DNA from 2 places in the Phormidesmis sp. 146-33 genome. Region 2 is predicted to be linked to the other one. Evidence: predicted binding sites of a transcription regulator. Region 2 holds the regulator's gene; the other holds the start of a gene.
What was found. The regulator NtcA, encoded in region 2, controls nitrogen genes in cyanobacteria. The targets are predictions, from matches to a motif close to TTTGTANNNNNNNNTACAAA.

Region 1 (12,017 bases), on a different contig from region 2:
GTTTTTCCAGTTCCTTGCAGACCTGCCATGAGAACGATCGTCGGTTTGGTCGTCGCCTCAGCCAGGGGAACGTTCGCCTCCCCCATCACCTCGACCAGTTCGTTGTAGACGATTTCGATAAACTGCTGATCAGGACGAACGCCCGAAATCACCTGTGCGCCAAGGGCTTTTTGCTCCACTTCAGCGACAAAATCTTTGACGACTTGTAGATTGACATCGGCTTCGAGCAAAGCACGACGAACTTCCCGCAAAGCGTCTTTTACATTGGATTCCGAGATTTTGTCTTGACCTCGAATCTTTGTCCAGGCTTGTTCTAAGCGGTCGGCGAGAGCGTCAAACATAATTCAAGTAGGGGCAGGCGATCGGCTTTTTCAGAAGAATACGATAGAGCAACCGTAAAAAATGCTCATTTATTTAGATTAGCGTGTTCTGCTCGATCGCTGCCGAAACTTGAAAGATGTTTGAACAGCCTCCACAGGATCAGGCGTATCAATCGCGCTCAATAACACTGATGCACCTCAGAGATTGCCTGACGAATTGAGTTCCATTCGCTGATCAAGCTCGTCTCGTCTCCTCGAATCTTGCGCCCTTTAAGATTGGGATAACGACTATAAAGCACCCCATCTGCAACACTGTCTAGCAGACGAATGGGCAATACCCACTGAAAGGTAACCTTGCCATCGCCACAGTCTCCATTTTCAATCAAGTTCCCTTTTAGCCTAATTTGAATCGCTTGCCACTCCTGGATATAAATAGAATCACCAGATCGAATCTTGCGCCTCAGCCCAACATTAACTCTGTAGAAGTAGTGGTCTGTTAGCTTGTCAAGTGCGCTCTGTGGCGGACTGCTTTGCGCCCGGACTCTATCTCGAACTCCATCGGGTAAGGTAACAGAGAATAGACTGATGGCGACGATCGTAATGGCCCGCAGAGATCGGTTCATAGCGTTAGCAAAGCGTAGAGTGATCAGTTAATCGATTCTTGCAAGCAATTTCAGGACTTTTTCATGACCAGAGATATCGTTGCTCAGATTCAAGCCTTCAACCAGGGGCGCAACCCAGAGCTGCTCAAGCTCAAATATCAATCGATGGCCACGAATGCGTTCGTTTTTTTGCGGGGCACTTGCCATCTGTTTTATCAAGATTTGCCTGCGGACGCTGCGATCAATAATGCTCCCCCGGTCTGGAGTTGTGGTGATCTACATCTGCAAAATTTTGGCAGCTACAAAGGAGACGATCGCCTTGTTTATTTTGACCTCAACGACTTCGACGAATCGGCTCTAGCGCCCTGTACGTGGGATGTAACCAGATTTCTCACCAGCGTTTTGGTCGGCGCGCATACTTTGGATATCAGCGACGAAGAAGCCCAGGGACTCTGCAATTATTTTCTAGAAAGCTACACCGCTGCCCTCGCTACAGGTAAAGATCGCACCATTCATCGTGAAACCGCTAAAGGGTTAGTGGCTGACTTGCTCAATCGGTTGAAACTGCGCGATCGCAAGTCCTTTCTCGCCGATCGTACTGACCTCAAAGGCAAACAGCGCAAGCTGAAATTAATTCCAGAAAAAACTACTCCGGTCACGTCTGAAGCGCGATCGCAGGTCACCGATCTAATCCACACTTGGGCAACGACTCAGAAGAATCCCCAATTTTTCAACGTATTGGATGTCGCCCATCGCATTGCAGGAACGGGAAGTCTGGGACTCGATCGCTACATCATTCTCGTTGAAGGCAACGGCTCACCTCACGCCAACTATTTGCTGGATTTGAAGGCGGCGCGATCGTCCTCACTCTACCCCCATCTCCAGATTCCCCAACCCAACTGGAGCAATGAAGCAGACCGAATCACCAGCATTCAGCATCGCTTTCAAGAATCACCGCCCGCCTTGCTCAACCCCTTACCGCTAGACGGCAAATCCTATGTGCTGCGAGAACTCCAACCGACCGCCGATCGCGTCGATCTCACCGCCTGGAATGGCAAAATCAAACGCCTTCAGCGAGTCATGCAAACAATGGCAGAAGTCACCGCCTGGGGACAGTTACGCAGTGGAGGCCGACAAGGATCAGCGATCGCTGACGATCTAATCGCCTTTGCCCAAGATGCTCCCAACTGGCACAGCGTTGTATTAGATTACGTTCGCTCCTACGCCGCCCAAGTTGAAGCAGACTACATCGTTTTCCGAGACGCTTTCGACCAGCAAATTTGAAGCGGTTCAGTTCGCCTGAATTCGATGAAATACTTCTCCTTAATCTTTCTGAAACCTTGAACCGAAAATTTATCTTAAAGTCCCCCAGAATTGGGGGGTTGGGGGGCAGAAAGACACCATAACGAAGCGAAAACCCTTGATCAGGCGCTAACTTCCGACTCTGAGTGAAGAAGCTACTGTACGATCGCACGCCTGTACGCCCAACTCTGGATGCTTACGATACTCGTCGCTTGTCGCCCAAACACAAACAGTACGATCGGCACCCACAAAGTATAAATACTCTGCCGTTGGATCATATTTCAGTCCGACTTTAAGATTTGAGAAATCATCCTCACAAATCTCGTAGCCAAACCGCACAATAATTTGCGCCACCAGGCATTCTGGCGTATCGATCGATTCTCCAGATGTGTCGCGTTCTTGCCAAAACTTATCCAAAAATCGCTCCAAAATGGGCAAAACTTTTTCGGGTCTGCCGCCTCTGCTGGCGTAAACGATCGCAGGATTACCCTCAACAATAATGTGACAAGCAGTGTTCATGGGGAGGGATGAGGGATGTAAGGAGGGCTTTGCCCCGCATTCGCGAGGAAGGATGAACGTATCATTTCACATTTTTTGTAGTGCGGCCTAATCCCTGATCTTTGGGGCCTCATCTTTCAAAGTTAGGGGATTTACGGTTCTGAATGGGGAACAGTTGTGAGGACAATATTCTTAAGTTTTGATACAAACCTTCACAGTTAGCTAGAAAGTTGTACTCTATGGTGTTTCAGGTTCCTCCCTCGGCGATCGCAGCCTCCAAGCAGATTACTGATCATCCTCGCTGCCGGATTCTCAAACGCACCCAGTATCGCTCCTGTCACATTCAGATACCAGATGACAGTCAGCGGCTCGCAGCCATTTGTGTTGAGGAAAAATATTACAGTTTTTTTAAGCTAATCAAAGATCACCCAAAAACCCTGCAAGTTGCGGCTCGACTGGTTTATCGGGGCAATGAGGTCATGATTACGCAGACTGTAAAAGGAGATGTTCTTTGGGTTTATGAACCAGATGCCCAGACAAAAACGTTGCCCTATGAGTCTGCTAATCGTCACTCTGAAGACGGCCTCTGGAGGATCTTGAACTCTTCTCAGCAATATCAGGTGTGTCAGATTCGCGTACCAGATGTCGCAAAACCTTTGGAGGCGATCGTCGTTGACCACAAATATTACGGCTTTATGAGAAGACTTCGCACTGAGAATGAGGCGATCGAGTTTGCAAATCGTCTTGCCAAGAAAGGCAACGAGTCCATGATTACCAAGAGCGATCGTGCCTGTGCTATTTGGATTTTAGAACCCGATGCCACACTCAACCAGTAGTCAGTTGCTCAACCCCAGTACTTATCTGAGATGCAGGGATGCCAATGCCAACAAATCAGTTGTTTTCATCCCTCCTCGCGAATGCGGGGCAAAGCCCTCCCTCATCCCTTCCCTAGAGATCCTTCTCGCCCAACTCACGAGACATATAATCAAACGGCTGATCGACAAAATCTGGCTTCTCAACGCCCGTCGCCGCAGACACCTGCTCTTTCACGATCTCCTTCATGATCTGAATGCCGCGCACTGTTGGCCCGCAGGGCACGCCGAGGGAATTGTACGTTTCCCGCAGACCTTCTAAAACACGCTCATCCAATACATCGGTATCACCCGCGACCAGAGCATACGTGGCATAGCGCAGGTAATAATCCATGTCTCGCAGACAAGCGGCGTAGCGACGAGTCGTATAAGCGTTTCCACCGGGGCGGATCAGTTCAGGGAGTTCTTCAAAGAGTCTTGAGCCAGCTTGTTTGACGATCGCCGCCGCATTGGAGTTGATCACAGCAGCGGCCTGCACTCGCCCCATCCCCGTGTCAAAGTAGGTTTTCAGGCTATCAATGGCGTTGCGATCGAGGTAGCGACCCGTCACATCGTAGTTTCTAATCAGGCTTGTTACTGCGTCCCGCATGAAATTTTTCTCCCTATAATCCCTGTAAACCTTGACAAAATAAACTTGAGAGCGCCGACCTACAGCGATTCGTCGATCGCTCACCGTCTATGGAATTTAAGGAAAAGTCTACCACGTGGGGTTGAGCCTAATTTTATGGAGGGGACGATCGTGAAGCATCTATTTAAGAATTTTTACATTGCTTAACATCGCTTAGAACGAAGCCACCCTACTGAGACTTTTCTCCGGTAGCATTTGTAATCCTTAATCTGAGTTTAATTCTATAGAATCCTCAGTTTTTTGTAGCAAAGGATACAAAACCCCTGTAAGCCTCTTTCTACCATGATGCAGGTGACTAAAACCCTGGCGCTAGAATCCTTGCCAAAGCCGCAAATTCCAGCCGTTAGACGACTAGTTTCTAGCGTAAAGAAAATGGACTTAAGAAAATTCTGAATGAATCTCTCCACAGGGTTGCAGGTTAAGGCGAGTGCTTCTTTAATCTGAGACATTCGGAAGGTTTCGCAAAGCTAAGTTTTCAACCCCAACGCTCTCGCAACGCAAGACACGAATTAAGGAGTCATTCATGGCAACCCCGCAGGAAATCCTGGCAAAGATCAAAGACGAGAACATCCAACTGATCGATCTAAAATTTATCGACACGCCGGGTATTTGGCAGCACTTGACGCTGTACCAGGATCAAATTGACGAAAGCAGCTTTACCGAAGGTGTGCCGTTTGACGGATCGAGCATTCGGGGTTGGAAATCGATTAACGAGTCAGACATGGCGATGGTGCCCGACCCTAACACTGCCTGGATCGATCCTTTTATGGAAGAACCGACCCTGAGCATGATTTGCAGCATTCGGGAGCCTCGCACCGGGCAGCCCTACAGCCGCGATCCGAGATCGATCGCCCAAAAAGCCCTCGACTATCTCAAATCCACAGGGATTGGCGATATGGCCTTTTTTGGCCCAGAAGCAGAATTCTTCATTTTTGATGACGTTCGCTACGACCAAAATCAGCATGAAGGCTACTACCACGTCGATAGCGTCGAAGGCGTATGGAACTCTGGTCGTCAAGAACCGGGCGGCAACTTAGCGTATAAGCCTCGCAACAAAGAAGGCTACTTTCCTGTCGCGCCGACCGACACCTCTCATGACATGCGGACTGAGATGCTATTGACGATGTTGAAGTGCGGGGTGCCGATCGAGAAGCATCACCACGAAGTTGCGACAGGCGGGCAGTGCGAGTTGGGCTTTAAGTTCGGTGAGCTAGTACAAGCGGCTGACTGGCTGATGACCTACAAATACTGCATCAAAAACGTGGCCAAAAAGTACGGCAAGACCACGACATTTATGCCCAAGCCCGTGTTTGGAGACAACGGATCGGGAATGCACTGTCACCAATCGATCTGGAAAGACGGACAGCCCACTTTCTTTGGCGACGGATACGCAAGTCTGAGCCAAAATGCTCTCTGGTACATCGGCGGCATTCTCAAGCACGCGCCTTCTCTGCTGGCCTTTACTAACCCCACGACCAATTCTTACAAGCGGTTAGTTCCAGGCTTTGAGGCTCCGGTTAACCTGGCTTACTCTCAAGGTAACCGTTCTGCTTCGGTGCGGATTCCGCTGTCTGGTGGCAACCCCAAAGCCAAGCGTTTAGAATTCCGTTGTCCCGATGCGACGGCGAATCCTTATTTAGCGTTTGCGGCGATGCTCTGTGCAGGAATTGACGGCATCAAGAATCAGATCGATCCGGGTGAACCGTTGGATGTAGATATTTACGAACTCAGCCCCGAAGAGTTAGCAAAGGTTCCTTCGACACCGGGTTCTCTCGCAGAAGTTCTCAAAAATCTGGAGAAAGACCACGAGTTCTTAACGACGGGTGGCGTGTTTACCGAGGACTTTATCGAAAGCTGGATTAGCTACAAGCTCGATCGTGAGGTCATTCCCATGAGCATTCGTCCTCATCCGTATGAGTTTGCGCTTTACTACGACTGTTAGTAAGTGACTGTTCAGGCGGGATTGGGTGAATCTGTTTTGAGCGGCGATCGAAATTTAAGTCGATCGTCGCTTTTTTGTTGGCAAAATAAATCGGTTGTATTGACTTGGATTTGAGAAGAGTAAAAGTACTGGAAAATCTGTCGATCGGGGGTGAAACTCTCTCATCCTATTCGTTACACTTATTCACATAGTTGATTAATGTTTCCCAACCTACCATGCCTGAAACGTTGACAAAGCTGGCATATCAAACTTTTTCTCAGGGCAAAAGCTACTTTGGATTGGCACACAAAGCCCTCAGTATGCAAATTCTAAAGCTCGTTGACCCCGCTCCCTCCGAAAAGAAAACGACTCCCATTTCTGCTGATTTGCTGCTCAACATTCAGCAGCGCTTTAATCGAGTGCTTGAAGCCGACTGGCAGGATGCCGAAAATGGGGTGTATCCCGATAGCATTTTGTTTGACAACCCCTGGGAAGACTTTTTCCGGTTTTACCCGTCTGTTTGGTTGGATATGCCCCAGATTTGGGATCGGGCTAACCAGAAGCGTCACCAGGAGTTTTCACCTCAAGTCGAGACGAGTGGCTATCCCAGCTACTATGTGCAAAACTTTCATCATCAGACAGACGGCTATCTGAGTGATATGTCGGCCAACCTGTATGACTTGCAGGTGGAGTTGTTGTTTAATGGGGCGGCGGATGCCATGCGGCGACGGGTGCTGGCTCCCTTAAAGCAGGGATTGCAAACCTTTAGCTCGATTGACCCGCGTCAGATCAAAGTGTTGGATGTGGCTTGTGGAACAGGGCGGACGCTTAAAATGCTGCGTGGTATGTTGCCCAAAGTTTCTCTATATGGAGTGGATTTGTCTCCAGCTTATTTGCGTAAAGCTAATCAAATGCTGTCCCAAAATCCGGGTGAGTTGCCGCAGTTGCTTCAGTCGAATGCAGAAGAGTTGCCTTATCTGGATCACTACTTCCATGCAATTACCTGCGTTTTTCTATTTCACGAACTGCCCCCACAGGCGCGCCAGAATGTGATCAATCAATGCTTTCGAGTGATCAAGCCAGGTGGAACGTTTGTGATTTGTGACTCGATCCAAGCCAGCGACTCACCCGAAATGGCTCCTTTAATGGATGGGTTTGCGACCACGTTCCATGAGCCTTACTACCGTCACTACACAACGGATGACTTGGTAAAACGGCTTCAAGATGCGGGCTTCTCAGACGTTTGGACGCAGGTTCACTTTATGAGCAAGTACTTGATTGCCCACAAGCCCGCTGAGACTGAGCAAATCCGTCAAGATTTCGAGCAGACACAAATTCCGTTAGAGGTTTAGTTGACGCGAATTTGATGAAATCTCTCGCTGCGGTGGTCAATTCGGCAGCCCCATAAATTCCCCACTCGTGAGGGATTTTGGGTCTGCCTTAATTTGTAACGACAGCGAAGGATTTCATCGAATTCACGTCAGAATTGGCAGCATGGAGGCAGACGACTTGACCACTGCACCGAAAAAATCTTGTCGAACCAATTTTTAATCAGCTTGCTTGGGAGCTAGGAAGTGAAGTTGCTTCTCCTCCTGACTCCAAAATTTCTAAAAAGAAAAGGCACCTCATCGCGAAGTGCCCTTTTTTTGATGCGGATGGCGAGACTCGAACTCGCAAGGCAAAGCCACACGCACCTCAAGCGTGCGCGTATACCAATTCCGCCACATCCGCATAGGCTGGTTTGATCACCAGAGCAAAAGCCGTTTGATTGAGGTTGACTTAAGCCTTAACTAGCATAACAAAAGAATGGAGCTTTGAAGCGCGGAGTTTAGAGATTGATTGTTTTATCAGAAGTTTCAGAAGTAACTTGAGACAAAACCCAGGTGAATTAGAATTTTTGACCCACTCCAAATTGAAGTCGAGTTGCCCCTTGATCATTCACCCCAAAATCGGCTCGAATAATTCCTAGAGGAGAGTTTAGTCGGAGTCCTGCACCGATGCCAAATCCGGCTCCCGGACGATTACGATCGACCCCCGGTTCGCCCAAAACGCCCTTAGCTGACCCCAAATCAGAGGCAAAATCAGCAAACAGGGCACCGCCGACAATTCGGTAAATCGGAAAGCGATATTCTGCCGAAGCTAATAGGTAACTGCGACCAATACCCACTTCGCTGCCACCGTAACCCCGAACTGAATTAGGCCCGCCCAGCGTAAAGGCGTTGTAGGGAGGCAAATCGCCGATCGTCGTCCCTGCCTGCACATTAAAAGCGAGAACTTCTGGCTGCTTTTGAGTTTGCATTGAGTTCAACAGATTGACGGGTCGGTACTCGGTGTAGTTGGCTTGCAGACGATTAGAAAGAATGTTGCCCTGACCGATCGGTAACGACTGCTCAGTACTCAGCGTCAATAGCGATCCTTGAGTGGGGTTGATGGTGTTGTCGCGCAGGTCGCGGGTCGCGTTGAATCCGACCGTCACCAGATCGTCAATGCCCGTTCCACTAAACGAAAGCGGACTGCCATCACGATCACGCCTTGTCACATCACCAGCAGCATCTCGTAAACTAACGCGGGTGTAATTGAGTCCTAGTGAGCCGTTCCAGTTATTGCCCAGGGGACGATTGACCTCAACGCCGCCGCCAAATCGACCTTCTCGCGCTCGATCGCCGTTGGCCAGTTTGCTCTCATCGTCGTCAAACACACGAGAAATGCCTCGTCGTCGGAAAAAGTTGGCGCTGTAGCCCAGTTTGTCAGGTTCAGTCGAGCGGTATGGGCTGACAAAGCGACCGTCGAACTGTACATCCTTCGTCCCGGCTAGAACGTTACCGCTGATCGTTTGTCCGATGCCGCCGACGTTGCGATCGCTGTAGTTGACACTGCCATAGATGCCCAAATCATCATTGAATCCGCCACTCAGGTTAGCCGATCGACTGCGGGCTTCGGTCACAACATAGACAACATCCAGCTTGCGGGCATCGCCTTGGAGATCGACTCGCGCATTGCTAAACAAGCCTGTGTTGACGAGCCGTTGTAAATCTTGGCGAGCCACGTCTTCTCTAAAAATTTGCCCCGGACGAGTCTGCAACTGCTGCTTGATAAAGCTTTCTTGAGTTCTACCGCGAATCGGCTCGCCTTTTTCGTCAACAGTTTTGCCCTGCTCATCGGTAAATTGGACTTTGATCTCGCCGATCGTGCCTTCTGCCACTTCGATCGTCACTACGCCGTCTCGACTCGGAGAAACCGCCACCACTCGCGCCAGATTAAATCCATTCTTGGCGTACCACTGATTAATTTGGTTTGCGCCTTGATTGAGAGCAGCGGGACTGACGATCGCGCCCAGTTGAGCTTTGAGAAAGTCGTTGGCGATCGCGGGAGTGAGGCTCTGCGCGCCGACAAGTTGGAGAGAACGAACGACGATCGGTTGGACTTGAAACGTCACACTCAACCCATTGGAATTCGGCCGACTGTTTACACTCGCATTGGCAAATAATCCCGTGTTCAAAATGGCGGCGACATCTTGCTGAAGCTGACTATTGCTGGTTGTTCCGCCTGGTTGGGTACGAATATTACTGCGAATCACCTGTTGAAGTTCGGTATTTGCGCCTGTGATTTGCACATCGGTTGCCGTCACGACCAGATCAGACGTGGGCTGAGGCGCATTGCGAACGGGAGGATTCGACGGCGCTGGGGCTTGAGGAACAATCCAGGTCGGCTGGTTAATCGAAGGTTGAGAACTGGGCTGAACCGGGGGCGGATTGATCGAAGGTTGAGGTTGAGCCAAGGGCGAATTTGGGGATGTCTGAGCGGTTTCTGTCGTGGGAATTTGATAGTCCTGATAATATTGAGCAGACCGATCGCCGGGTTGCCCGGTTGCTGAGGTGGTTTGAGGAGCCGTTTCTGAGAATTGCTGAGAGACGATCGTTTCCGGAGGTGCGATCGCTTGTACCCGAACAGAGGCTCCCCCTTCAGTCGGGACAACTACGTCTGATACCGCTCCGTTAGCCAAATTTGCAGCTTCGGGAACGTTGGCATTGGCAGGTTGTGAGACATCCCAAGCAGAAAGAGCAGCAAGGGTACAGGCGGCAACGGTAGGGAAACGCATGGGGGTGAAGGATGAGGGAGGGCTTTGCCCCGCATTCGCGAGGAGGGAGGAGGGAGGAAGTGAGATATTTATAGTCCAAAATGAAGGGTTTGAGCGGCTAATTTAGCGATCGGGACTATCACCAATGACAGATTTTGATGGCTGCGGTTATGAATCGTCGTCAGTTAATTTATCGGATTGGGTTGGTGCGATCGAGCGTCAAAATCCTCAACTGATCAGACATGCCAAGATCTGAAGTATCTTTTGAAATTTAGAGTTTGATTTCAATTATTTCTCGATTGGACAATCAATTCGTAATGCGATGAACAGCTTTTCAGCCAACATTCGTAGTAATTAATGAAGAGCGATCGTGCCTGAGAGTTCCCTTTGGGGATCGCTGGTTTTAACTGTACTGAACAATTTTATGAATTCACCGCTTCACACCTTGGGCGTTCCTCCAAATGCCTGGTTAGTTGATGAAACGACCGCAGATCTGACCCGTTCTCCTTTGCGATCGCATCCGATCATCGTTGCCACAGATACCAAAAAGCTGCGCGTTGATTTGGCTAAAACAGCGATCGTCGTCATCGATATGCAAAACGATTTTTGTCATCCTGATGGGTGGTTAGCTCATATTGGCGTGGATGTTTCTCCTGCGCGTCAGCCGATCGCACCGTTACAAAGATTTTTACCTGTGCTGCGAAGTCTTCAAGTACCCGTGATTTGGCTGAATTGGGGCAATCGTCCTGATCTTTTGAATATCAGCGCGGCAACTCGCCATGTTTACAATCCCAGTGGTGTAGGCGTTGGATTGGGCGATCCGCTACCCAAAAATCAGGCTCCCGTATTGATGAAAGGCAGTTGGGCCGCTGCGATCGTCGATGAATTGGAACCTCAGCCCAGCGATGTCAGCGTGGACAAATATCGGATGAGTGGCTTTTGGGATACGCCTCTAGACAGTATCCTTCGCAACCTCGGTCGGACTACACTCTTGTTTACGGGTGTTAATGCTGACCAGTGCGTGATGGCGACTTTACAAGATGCAAATTTCTTAGGGTACGATTGTCTGTTGATTCAAGACTGCACCGCCACAACTTCTCCAGAATTTTGCTGGCAGGCAACGCTGTATAACGTCAATCAGTGCTTTGGATTTGTCACCACCTCGACCGAAATCACGCAGGCGATCTCTTCGAGTTACCCGCAAGGGGTCGCTTTGAGTGACCCTCAAGGAGTCGCATCAACCTGAGAAACGCTTGCGAACTGAAAGTTTTCCGGTTTTGGGGTCGCCTGCTTTGTAAGTTTATTGTGGTCAAGAAATACTGCAATTGCGTGCATCTAAGTGCTAACCCAATGAGGCTTTAGGTACAAAATATGGTGATCTCAACTAACCTGAATCCATTAAGGCTGCCCGATTTTAATCGCGATGGCACGACTGATGTGTTCTTACGCAGCGATAACAACAACGCGATCGCGCTCCTCGACAATCTGGGCACCGTCAAGCAAAGAAGCTCACTTCCGTCCCTAGAGAGCAAGTCTGGCTGGACAGAACCAACTCTGGTTGATTTTGACAAAGATGGCACGACTGACCTGTTTTGGCGCAACGGAACCACAGGTGAAAATCTAGCCTGGCTGATCAAAGACGGCACCTTGCAAAAATCCGGCTCTCTGCCCACATTAGCGCCCATTTGGGACTACAGAACAGGCGACTTTAATGGGGATAGTAAGTCTGATATTCTTTGGCACAATCAAGCGACGGGTGAAACGGTGGTCTGGCTGATGGATGGGTTGGCGATCGC
Region 2 (12,017 bases):
CTACTCAGCGGCATGTTGGTTGGCCCGACAGGGTTGAAATTGATCACAACAGAAAGTGATATTCAGGTACTTTCGACGGTGGGAGTCGCCCTGCTGCTCTTTGCGTTAGGGGTCGAGTTTTCTTTAAAGGAACTTCTGCGAGTTCGAGCAATCGCTCTCGGTGGAGGAACCCTACAAATCTTGCTGACGATGGCGATCGGGGGAGGCGTTGCCTATCTCACGGGTTGGGTTGATACGATGCCCAAAGCGGTGTTTCTGGGTGCGGTGCTGTCGCTCTCTTCGACTGCCGTTGTTCTTAAAAGTTTGATTGAGCGCAATGAGGTGCAGACGGCTCACGGGCAGATCATGCTGGCAATCCTGGTCGTACAAGACCTTGGGCTGGGACTCATGCTCGCCGTTTTGCCTGCCTTAACTCAACCAGGAAACGCGATCGGACTTGCTGTTCTCAGTGCGATCGTCAAAGCCTTATTATTTATGGGCGGCGCAGTTCTGGCTGGGATTTGGGTGATTCCATTTTTGATCAAACTGCTGGTTCAGACGCGATCGCAGGAGCTATTTCTGTTAGGAATCTTAGTGATTTGCCTGGGAATTGCCCTCCTCACTTCCAGGATTGGGCTGAGTATCGAGATGGGCGCATTTGTCGCCGGATTAATGATTTCTAACGTCGATTATGCTGACCATGCCCTCGATCGCGTCTTGCCAATGCGGGATGTGTTTGCGACTGTTTTCTTTGCGTCGATCGGGCTGCTAATTGATCCAGGCTTTCTCATCGCTAATGTTTGGATTGTGATTGGACTGGTGGCGATCGCAATGGTTGGCAAAGCGGTGGTTGTGACAGCGATCGTGGCGCTATTCCGCTATCCGCTCAAGACTGCGTTGACAGTGGGGCTTGGAATTAATCAAATTGGAGAATTCTCTTTTGTGTTGGCGGGCGTGGCTCAAAGTCAAGGGCTTTTTTCATCAAGGCTCTACGGACTCACCGTTGGCACAACCGCAGTCACGCTACTCATCACGCCCTTTTTGCTCAAGACAACACCCGCCTTGCTGCTTGCATTAGAACGAATTCCAGGCATTGGGGCGAAAATCCGATCGGGTAAGCCCGCGCACATCGTCGGACTTGAGGAAGACCTCAGCGATCACGTTGTCGTAGCGGGATACGGCAGGGTCGGCCAAACGCTCGTGCGGATGCTCTACTTTCAAGGACACAAAATTCTAGTCTTAGACAACAACGAAGCTTCTCTACAAACCTTACGGGAGCAGGGCATTCCTTATTTATTTGGAGATGCATCCAGTCCGTTAGTGTTAGAAAAAGCCAATTTATCTCGTGCAAAATCGATGGCGATCGCGCTTCCTGACCCAATGGCGACTCGCTTAACCTTGCAGCGGGCCCTCAGCCTTGCACCAGACCTCGATATTACAGTTCGTGCCCATGTCAACGATGAATTTGATGTTCTCTATCAACTCGGCGCTCAAGAAGTCGTGCAACCCGAATTTGAAGCCGCCCTCGAATTAGGTGCACACATGCTGTTGAAGTTAGGAAATTCTGCCTATGCTGTCCAGCAAGTTGTCAACCGCTATCGCTCCGGCCGCTATCGTGACATTTTGCCAGAACGAGCCGAGTATTGGGGCGGCGGTGATTTTGACGCAGCGATCGAAGGTTTAGAGAAGCACTGGTACACGCTACCGACAGACTCGCCCTTAGTCGGACTTAGTTTAGCCAAAGCCAACATCCGCCGCCTCACCGGAGTCACGATCATGGCGATCGAGCGTCACAATCAACTCAACCGCTACCCATTAGGCGAAACGATTTTAGAAGCCAGCGATCGATTTTTAGTCGTAGGAGCCACCGAGGAGCATCGAGCCTTCAAAGCACTTTTGAAGAAGTGAGGTGTGAGATGTGAAAAAAGTAAAGGGAATTTGATATACATCTCATCCCTCCTCGCGAAGCGGATTACCCCCAAAGGGGAACAGATCATCGAAGTTCTCCCTCATCCTCATGTGAGTTCGATGAAATCTTTCACTGCGGTTGTTAATCTAACGTGAATTCGATGAAATCCCTCGCTGTGGCGATCACTCCAGGCAGCCCCCTAAATCCCCCAAGTTTGGGGGACTTTGAGCAAGAAATCCTGTCCGAAAGTCCCCCAGATTTGGGGGGTTGGGGGGCAGAAGCGTTAAATACCGAAGCGAAAAAACTCTATCGAATTCACGTTAATCTAGGCATCTCCTAAATCCCCTACGAGCCGGGGACTTTGAACCAGAATTCTTTTCTTAAAGTCCCCCAGAATTGGCAGCTTGAGAGGCAGAAGCCGTGAACAACGAAGCAAAAACTCTCATCGAATTCACGTTAAACCTCAGACTTGACCATCGTCTGACGAGTCACTTCTGGCAAACTGATCTGCTCAACGATCGGCGTACAGCCCAACCACTGACGAGAAATTTCCACAAAAGGCTTGGGCGAACCGCTGACGCAAAACTGAGTGGGCATCGCAGGGCGAGTGTGTTTCAGTCCTAATAAATCTAATTCTTGGGCCGCCGCAGCGATGACGTGAACCGCCGGATCAATTAACTGAATCGATCGCGGCAAAATGGCCTTTAACACGGGAGCCAAATGCGGATAGTGGGTGCAGCCATAAATCAGCGTATCGATTTGCTGTTCGAGTAATGGCGCTAGATAGGTTTGAGCAATGTGATAGGTGTAGGGTTCGTCAATCCGATTTTGTTCGATCAAGGGCACAAATTCGGGACAGCCCACTTGCCAAACTTCTGCGGTCGGATCGACTTCTAAAATTGCTTGACGATAAGCATTACTGGCTGCCGTCGCAGGCGTCGCAATCACCCCAATTCGCTTCCCAACTTGAACCGCCGCTCTTGCCCCCGGCAAAATCAAACAAACGATCGGTAAATCTGGAAACTCAGAGCGCACCTGCTCGATCGCCAACGCAGAACTGGTATTGCAAGCCACGATCACCATTTTTACGCCTTTGTGCGTCATCCAGGTGAGAATCTCCCGCACATACTGCACGATTTGACTGGGAGATTTTGTCCCGTAGGGCAACCGCGCCGTATCGCCAAAATAAAGCACCGACTCAAGAGGCAACTGACGGTAAAGCTCTCTCAACACAGTTAAGCCCCCGACACCGCTATCAAAGATGCCAATGGGGGCGTTACTGGAAGGTTTTGGGTCTAAATTAAAATTGGCTGGTCTGCTTGAATTTAAATCTTTGTTTGAATGACCGGACTGTCCCATTGTTGAATTTTGACTCCTCACACACACACTCCTTAATCTATCGCCAAGCAAATTAACGCATGTACTGTAGAATACCGCGAGCGATCGCTTCTGCCATCTGTCTGCGATAACTTGCTGTCGATAATTTAGCAGCATCGTCGCGTCCTGTCACAAATCCGACTTCAACCAGCACCGACGGCATCGAGGTTTTTCTCAACACATAAAATCGAGCCTTGCGAACGCCGCGATCTCGGACACCTGTACCCTGCAACACACTGCTGTGAATCGATTGAGCCAACCCCAACCCGCTATCAAAGTAGTAGGTTTCAAGCCCGCTGATATCCGGTCGGCTCATGCTGATTGCGTTGGCGTGAATGCTGACAAATAGAGTGGCGTTAACTCTTTCGGCCAGAGCGACGCGAGGTTCTAGATCGAGATCAATATCGTTCGATCGCGTCAAAACTGCCTGCACGCCCTGCTGTTCTAAAATCGCGGCGACTTGTCTGCTGATGTCCGTAACGATTTCTTTTTCCTGCAAGCCTCCAATTCCCACGGCTCCCGGATCAGGGCCGCCATGACCTGGATCGATCACCACAACCCGCCGTCCGTTGGGCACTCGTGGCACCGTTGGAATCGGATTGGTCGCAGGCGGCACAGGAATCGTAGAACCCGGTGAACTGCTCGGAGGTGAAACCGCAAATAGCCCCGATCGCCGTAGTTGTAGGGCAAGCAGTTGCCGACTCGGTTGATTGATATCGCCAATTTGTACCCCGGCCGCTGGAGACAACAAAATCGCCACCGTACGGGCATCTTCTTGTCTCAGCCGCACCTGTAATAAAGGACTGTTGGCAGAAAGGCTCGGCCCGCGCACCGATCGATCCAACTGAGCCGACGGAACGGTGATGCGGTAAGAACTAGAAGCCCGATCCCATCCAGAGGTATAGGTGATGGGACGATCAGCCCGAATCAGAAGTTGGCGACTGCCCTCATCCAATTCGACCGCTTGAATGGTAGCCACGCCGCCCTGATTTTGAGCGATGGGTGGCGGACTGTTTGGCGGATTGCTCGGTTGAGGCGTGGAGGCCGTCCCCAACTGGGGCAACAACACTAAGCCATTTGTCCCGCTGGGAGTTGCCTGCCAATCAGCGCTATTGGGCGAAACGGTCAGCGTCAAACGCACCACAGAAGCCTGAAGCTGAGACACTTGAAGCCGACTTGCCCCATTGCGATCGCTGATAAAGTTGCGAGAAGTCAGATTCGGCGAAAGGGCTGACCCGTATAGATCAATAAACATCTGTCGCCGATCGCTGCTTCTGATCGATCGCACTTGTGGAGTGCCCCCCGTCATGCGGATAAAAAACCCATCCGGAGTCGGCTGCACGTTTTGAATAAACGATCGGGTGCTAACACCGGGACTAGAAGAAATAGGCGACTGAGTGGGAACCGTCACAGAATTGTCAGGCGCGCTGGCAGTCCTGTCTACTTGCGGCGTGGGTAACTGGACGCTCCACTGTTGAGGTGTGGCCCCGCGAAATTTGACCTGGCTGGGGTCGATCGTATAGCCCGATGCCATCTCAACGACAATCCGCGTCGTGCCGCGATCGAACTGACCCACCCGCACCGACTTGATCGCCCCACTGTAAGATTCTGTGACGGCGGGGCGACCCAGTATGACCCCTGGTAAATCAATCACCAATCGAGTCGGATTTGCAATCAGTTGGGCCCTGGGCTGCACCCCATTATCAGTTGTAAACTCTAAGCGATTTTGACTCGAATCAAACCGCCAAAACTGTAACCTTGCGGCCTCAGCAGCCGAAGGAAATAGAAATAGAACAAAAGGCAAAAGGTAGAAAAAAAAGTAGAAATTTAGCCTTCCTTTTTTTAGGTTCCTATTTTCTATTTCCTGTTCAAATACGTTGCGTTTCAAAGTCATCGCTCCTTGTTTGCCGCGCATCGCGATCGGGTTAGAAAATCACCACAGTTCCTATGATTAAGCACATTTTCAAGCAGACAAGAAAGGGCCGGGTCAGAAAAAACCTTAACCCCGCCGTTAAATTGAATCACCATCAGACGCAGACTATTAAACATTAGACACTGGACTTTAGACCAACCGCTTGAGGTTTTGGATCATTTCGCAAAGAAGTTCGATAGTAAACATCCAATCAGATCTAAAGCCCAATCTTTTTGACTTCTATTTTGCCGTCGTTGCCTATTTAGTCTTCTCCGATCGTCCCCTCTTTTCTGGAAAATTCTGCTTTATTCAGTAGAATCTTTTGCACCCTTGAATTTGGCAGACGCAGATCTCAGTTCTCAAGTTTCGGAAAGTATTTATAGAATTTTGAGCAGAGTAATCCTTCAGCATGAAATTTTTAAACGCCTGCCAGTTAGTATGACCGCCCATCTATCTCGTTTGTGAACTTAGATTTAGGCTACAGCATTCTAATATAGTTGCCTTCTTTGGAATATATTTTTTCGGCGATCGCCTGTCCGTATCTTTACGCAAGCGATCGCCGACTAGTTTCACATATCAGGACTGTGGACGATCACCCACCGCGTCTTCGATCAGCCCTTCAACCGCCGAAACTTCGCCCGTCAAACCTTCTGAAGACGCTTCTTTAGAAAACACGACGCGCAGCAGGGGAGGTGCAATAAATGTGGTGAAAATCACCATGACCACGATCGCCGCCTGCAATGACTCCGACAACACGCCGCTAGTCGCCCCAATCGCCGCAAACACTAGCCCCACTTCGCCTCGCGGAATCATCCCCACGCCGATCGCCAGTTTGTTTAAGTCTGGCTGACCCCACAGCGTAAAGCCCGTCACGACCTTGCCTGCGATCGCCACGATGATGAGAAAGGTCGCCATGATCAAGCCTTCCCGATTGCTGGCGACAAACGGATTCAAGACGCTCACATCCGTGCGGGCACCGACGACAACAAAGAAGATTGGCACCAACATATCGGCGATCGGCTCGATCTGTTCTCTCAGTTCTTTACGCTTCTCGGTGTCCGCTAAAATCAGCCCCGCCGCAAACGCGCCCAAAATCGCCTCAAGCTGAATCACGACTGCAATGTAAGACAGCAAAAACGCAAAAACCAGGGAGACAATTAACAACTGTCCACGAGTTCTCAATTCGTTGACCAGCGAGATCAAAAACGGATTGAGCAACAGTCCCAGCCAGAGACTCCCGACCAAAAAAACTGCTGCACTGATAATCAGATAGACAATGTTGCCTACCTGCACTTCGCCTGTTTTAGCTAATCCTGCAACCACCGCCAGCACAATAATCCCTAGCACATCGTCTAAGACAGCCGCCCCAACAATGATTTGACCTTCTTTAGAACTGAGCCGCTGAAGCTCGGACAAGACTCTCGCTGTAATGCCAATGCTGGTCGCCGTCAGAGCCGCCCCCGCAAAAATCGCTGGAACTGCTGGAACCGCAAAAATCGTCATCAATCCCGCTGTCCCCATCGCAAACGGCAGCGCCACCCCAACGCAGGCCACGATCGCCGCCTGTGGGCCAACTCTCAGCAATTCTTTGAGATCTGACTCTAGCCCAATCTCAAACAGCAAAATCACAACGCCAATCTCTGCCAACACCGAAATTACTTCACTCTGGGCAGCAAAGGTAGCATTTAACTCAGCAGGACTGACGTGAGCCGACATCTGAAGCATTTGCATGATCAGAGATCCACTCGCGTTGCTTCCTCCGGTTGAAAACACTAAAAGATGGAGGGCAGAAACCCCGATCGCGACTCCTCCGACCAACTCTCCCAACACCGGAGGCAGATCAATGCGGGCGCAAATTTCTCCCCCAAGTTTGCTGGCTAGATAGACAGCGACCAAACTCAACAGCACGCCTGCCAGCACGAGAGAAGGATTTTCAGTCTCGGCGGCAGTCGCCAAAATCGGAGGGATGACAAAAACAGAATCGTAAATAGAAGCCGTTATCCAGGCGAAGGGATCGATCATGGTTCACTCAAAATCGTCCCTTCCAATGGTACAAGCTTCTTTACATTGTGGAGTGTGGAGTCAGGAGTGTGGAGTCAGGAGTGTGGAGTCAGGAGTGTGGACTGAGGAGTGAGGACTGAGGACTGAGGAGTGAGTGAGACAAGTCAAAACCCATTCAGAACTCATTCAAAAGTCCTTACTGCTCTAGACAAAGACTCGGTGTTGGAGAGAGGGCATTTGGCGGCGGACTTGTTCGAGACGGGCGGGTTCGATCGCCGCGATCGCCACTCCTGGTGTGTCGCCTGCATCTGCCAAAATCACGCCCCAGGGGTCAACAATCATGGCGTGACCGTGGGATTGACGCAGCGTATTGTGTCGTCCGGTTTGAGCGGGGGCAATCACATAACAGGTATTCTCGATCGCTCTCGCCTGTAGCAAAACCTGCCAATGATCTTTGCCCGTGTGTGCCGTAAACGCTGCGGGGACAAACAACACCTCTGCTCCCATCTGTGATAGTTGACGATATATTTCTGGAAATCGCACGTCATAGCAGACTGACAGCCCCAGGTTGCCTAGCTCTTTGGTCGGGTAGACGGGCGGCATTTTCAAGCCAGCAACGACCATCGACGATTCGCGGTACGTGTTGCCGTCGGGCAAATTGACATCAAAAAGATGTACTTTTTCATAGCGAGCAATTTCCTGACCATTGGGGGCGACCAGCAGGGCGGTGTTGTAGACTTTACCGTTGCCAACCGGGACAGGGTAACCGCCGCCCAAAATCGTGACTTGAAAACGCTGCGCCATTGTTTTGAGAAACTTTTCGCTCTCTTGAGCAATTTCCTCAGACTGGGCTAGTTTTGCCTGCTCGTCTCCCAAAAAAGAAAAGTTTTCTGGCAACCCAACCAGTTCCGCTCCTCGACGCACCGCGAGATCGATTAGTTCTTCTGCCTGCGCCAGATTCTTGTGTAAATCGGGCAGACTATTCATTTGAATTGCAGCAGCCAGGTAAGACTTCATGGGTTTAGCTCAAAATAGCGGGTAGGTAGAAAAAGCATTTTAAATCTTGAGCCGTCCCCTAATTGCAATAAAATTTTGCAGATGTCATCTAACAAAAGCATCAGGCGATCGAGACTCTCGACCTACTCATACTTTAAAGCCACAGAAAACCCATTGATCCCTGCTTTTTGTTTTGAGTTAAGCGTCTCCTTTGACCAACGTCCGGATTAGTTGCCAACCTGTCCAGCCGATCGCTGAAACCAACACTACCAGCATCACCAGAGACAGCGCTGAAAAAGGAGCAATCAGCATCATCAGCAGCAGCCCCAAGAGTAAAATCATCACGATCGAATTGTTCACAACGAGCGTCTCCCAATTTAGAATCAGGTTCAGTTTAATCAAGAGAGCTAACTCAATGCCTCTAGCGATAGCAGCATTTCTGTCGCGTAATTGTTGTGAACATATGAAGAAACTTTTTGATTTATAGTCTTTTGCAAATCTTCTGAAATCACTGAATCTTCTCAAGGCGTTTGGGCTAGTGAGAATCGCAAAATCAGAAAGCGATTGCCTTCTTTTTGACCAGATTGAACCATAAAAGTTTGCGCTATGATAGCGAAGCTATTCCCTTGGATAGAACCCTTTGATGGTAGGAATCTTTAGCCATCTAGCGCAGCCTCACACAAGGGAATCAACGCTCAATCATCCATCCCTTTTGGAACGCAACCCCGGTGAGAACCCTATGGAAGAGTGGCAAAAAGATTTTTCTGAACTGTTAGAAACGATCGCGGATCACATCGAAGGCTTCTTTGTTGAAGTGTCGAGAGAAGTGACAGAAGTGGTCAACGTGTTTGTAGAGCTTTCTGACGAGCTTTCGGCACAGGCACAAAATACCTTTACAGATGAGATTGACCAATACATTAATGAGCTAGTCAACCCCGTTTTAGAAGCCTATTTTGGGTTTGAAGGCATGGTCGGAGAAGCTGCCCAACCGATGATGCAAACTGTAGAACCGCTGCTCAACCAACACCCCATCTGTGTCGGCTGTCGTCACTATCATGGGCAAGCCTACAACGGCAACGTGCTAGTCTGCGGAATGCACCCCTACGGCGTGGGAGAAGGACTAGACATCTGCCCTGATAAAGAATTGACCCGCTGGAAGTCACCCTACCTCAATTCAGAAGGTCAATTTCTATTTAGAGAAGACGATTGGTAATAGGCGAGGTGTGAAGCCTGAAATTTGTACGCCTTCAGGCTTCGCCGACTGGCTAGCGATCAGGTAAACTGCTGACTCAAGGTGACTGGATTGTGGACAGTGATCTTCTTTTTGTGAATAGAGATCATTTTGTCCTGTCGCAAGTCTCCCAGCAGACGAGTCACGGTCACCCGCGTTGAGCCGATCGCTTCTGCAATGGCTTGATGAGACAGCTTGAGGTCGATCGTGATCCCTTCTTGACTGGGCAGGCCAAAATCGCGACAGAGAATCAGCAAGAAACTCACCAGACGCGACCCCATATCTCGATGCGCCAACGTTTCGATCATCATTTCGGTTTGTAGAATTCGAGACGACAGCCCTCGCAGCATTAGCAGACAGAGTTCGGGGTTGTCTTTGAGTGCTTTTTCAACCTGCTCAATTTGAACAGACAGCAACTCAACCGATGTGAACGCAACCGCATGATAAAAGCGATCGGCGCGTTGCCCGGTGATCAGTGACAGTACCCCAAACACGCTGTTTTCTCGCAGTAAGGCAACCGTAATCTCCTCACCCGCCTCATAAACTCTCGAAAGCTTGACGGCACCTTTGACTAAAAAATAAACTCGTTCTGCGGGGTCGCCTGGAAAGAAGATCGTTTTGCCTCGCTCAAACGTCTCAACGACAGGTGGAAAGGCACCGCCCCCAATCTGGCGAAATAATGCTGCAAGTGGTCGCTCTTTGGTCACTACCATGTTCCTTGTCGAACTCGTGCTCTTAAACTCTCTTGATTGACCTGGCAACGGTTTTTACTTGGCTGTCAGATGATCTGTAAGAGATTGATGACTTTAGAACACTTAAACTTACTCTTCAAGCAGTTTTTGTGCTCGATACTACACTATTCTGCCAGGTAGTTGAATTTTTGCAGGGATTGAGCTAAGTCTCTAACAATTGCTTAAGGTTTGAGCTTAAATTCGTCGTTCATCTGAAGATTTTTAAGATCTGTTACCCATCTTAATCAGGCTGGAAGTCAATAGATTAATCAATAGATCGATTCAAAGATCAATTCAGTAATAAGCTTGTCAAAAAGTACGTTGTGAGTTGAAGATTTCAGAACGATGACCGTGTTGAAGAGCGGTATTACCCAGCGTCAAGGAGCTTAATTTACCGAAAGCTCTAGAGACTTTTAGGGTGCTGCCTTTTAGTCGAAGACATTCAACTCTTGCATTGAGAATTCATCAATCTGGGATTAAAAAATTTTTAATTAAAAAGCGGGTAACGCGATTCGAACGCGCGACATTCACCTTGGCAAGGTGACGCTCTACCACTGAGCTATACCCGCAAAATTCGGACAAGTTCTACTATTGCAGATACTCATAGAGATGTCAAGCCTGAAAAACCAAAAAGCCGGAAATCAGGAAATCGCATCGCTTCTCAGCATATAGGATGTAGAAGGATGAAAAAAGAACATCCATACTCCTTACCTCCTACTTTTTATGGTTCAATACACGCTTGCTCAAAGTCCCGAAGTCATTCTCACGGTCTCTGGTAAGGATTCTGCCAAAGCTCGCGAGAAGGCAATGGATCAACTGATGGAACTAATGGATGACGGCAAACTGCCCACCGAGCTAACGGATGGCTTTGGGCCGCAGCACTTTATCGAAATTAAAGATCAAGGCGCGATCGCTTCCAGTGATGAAGATGCCCTCAATCAAGCCGTTCAGGTTCTTAGCAGTCTGGCAACCCTCAAACTCAAGGCTCAAGAATCACGCTCTGAAGCGCTGCAAGTTCGCGAACAAATCGACATTCTCTTTACGGATGAGCTAGTCAGCGAAGAAGAAATCAACAGCCTCAAAGAAGGCTTCAAGGTTCTCAAAACCTATGCTCAGACCAACATGCGCTACCGAGAAGCTCGTTCTCAAGCCGAGACCGCTCGCGTTGTTCTTGACCAGGCGCTCCAGTCGCCATCAGAGCTAAAGAAATCAGGAAAGTAGGTGGCTTTAACTCAGAACGCGCTGGACGCTGAAAATTTAGACGTGAAATATTATGATGGAGAAGTCTTAAGAAAACTTCACAAAACGAACCGTGACAGTAGAGCAACTTCCGACTCCAGCAACTTTTGAGCGACAAACTTGGGAATGGCAAGGGCATCAGATTCGCTATGTGTCTATGGGGACAGGCCAGCCTTTGGTATTAATTCATGGATTTGGGGCCTCAATCGGACACTGGCGCAAAAATATTCCCGTTCTCGCTGAGGCTGGCTACCAGGTGTTTGCTCTCGATCTGCTGGGGTTTGGCGGTTCCTCAAAGCCTGAATTGGACTATAACCTGGAGCTTTGGGTCGAGTTGATCCGCGACTTTTGGGCCGCCAAGATTCAGCAGCCTACCGTATTTGTCGGTAACTCGATCGGCGGCTTGCTCTGTCTGATGCTGTTAGCCGAACATCCCGAAATCTCGGCTGGGGGCGTGTTGCTCAATCCTGCTGGAGGACTCAATCACCGACCTGAAGAGTTAAATCTGCCATTGCGGATGATCATGGGTACTTTCTCAAAAGTTGTGAGTTCTCAAGCGTTTGGGCCATGGCTCTTCGATCGCGTCCGTCAAAAAGCTCGAATTCGCAACAGTCTCAAGCAGGTTTATCGCGATCCTGATGC

Region 1: glnA (type I glutamate--ammonia ligase) is a predicted target of NtcA. The motif match lies at 4,462-4,481, and genes of this name have one in related genera.

Annotation. Positions count from the first base shown of each region.
Region 1 covers NZ_JBJPHU010000001.1:197,343-209,359, reverse strand. Annotated here, with positions in the region: gene ffh (signal recognition particle protein) at 1-341, opposite strand, end outside; gene ACJ2PR_RS00985 (hypothetical protein) at 500-943, opposite strand; gene ACJ2PR_RS00980 (DUF2252 domain-containing protein) at 1,007-2,206, shown strand; gene ACJ2PR_RS00975 (histidine kinase) at 2,354-2,743, opposite strand; gene ACJ2PR_RS00970 (hypothetical protein) at 2,962-3,558, shown strand; gene apcB (allophycocyanin subunit beta) at 3,671-4,183, opposite strand; gene glnA (type I glutamate--ammonia ligase) at 4,746-6,164, shown strand; gene ACJ2PR_RS00955 (class I SAM-dependent methyltransferase) at 6,380-7,495, shown strand; tRNA gene ACJ2PR_RS00950 (tRNA-Leu) at 7,794-7,874, opposite strand; gene ACJ2PR_RS00945 (BamA/TamA family outer membrane protein) at 8,032-10,242, opposite strand; gene ACJ2PR_RS00940 (cysteine hydrolase family protein) at 10,646-11,467, shown strand; gene ACJ2PR_RS00935 (FG-GAP repeat domain-containing protein) at 11,593-12,017, shown strand, end outside.
Region 2 covers NZ_JBJPHU010000032.1:36,541-48,557, forward strand. Annotated here, with positions in the region: gene ACJ2PR_RS14925 (cation:proton antiporter domain-containing protein) at 1-1,887, shown strand, start outside; gene ACJ2PR_RS14930 (hypothetical protein) at 2,049-2,228, shown strand; gene murI (glutamate racemase) at 2,345-3,268, opposite strand; gene ACJ2PR_RS14940 (N-acetylmuramoyl-L-alanine amidase) at 3,300-5,069, opposite strand; gene ACJ2PR_RS14945 (cation:proton antiporter) at 5,754-7,199, opposite strand; gene ACJ2PR_RS14950 (carbon-nitrogen hydrolase family protein) at 7,383-8,195, opposite strand; gene ACJ2PR_RS14955 (hypothetical protein) at 8,373-8,534, opposite strand; gene ACJ2PR_RS14960 (hypothetical protein) at 8,914-9,387, shown strand; gene ntcA (global nitrogen regulator NtcA) at 9,447-10,118, opposite strand; tRNA gene ACJ2PR_RS14970 (tRNA-Gly) at 10,634-10,705, opposite strand; gene ACJ2PR_RS14975 (hypothetical protein) at 10,860-11,357, shown strand; gene ACJ2PR_RS14980 (alpha/beta fold hydrolase) at 11,449-12,017, shown strand, end outside.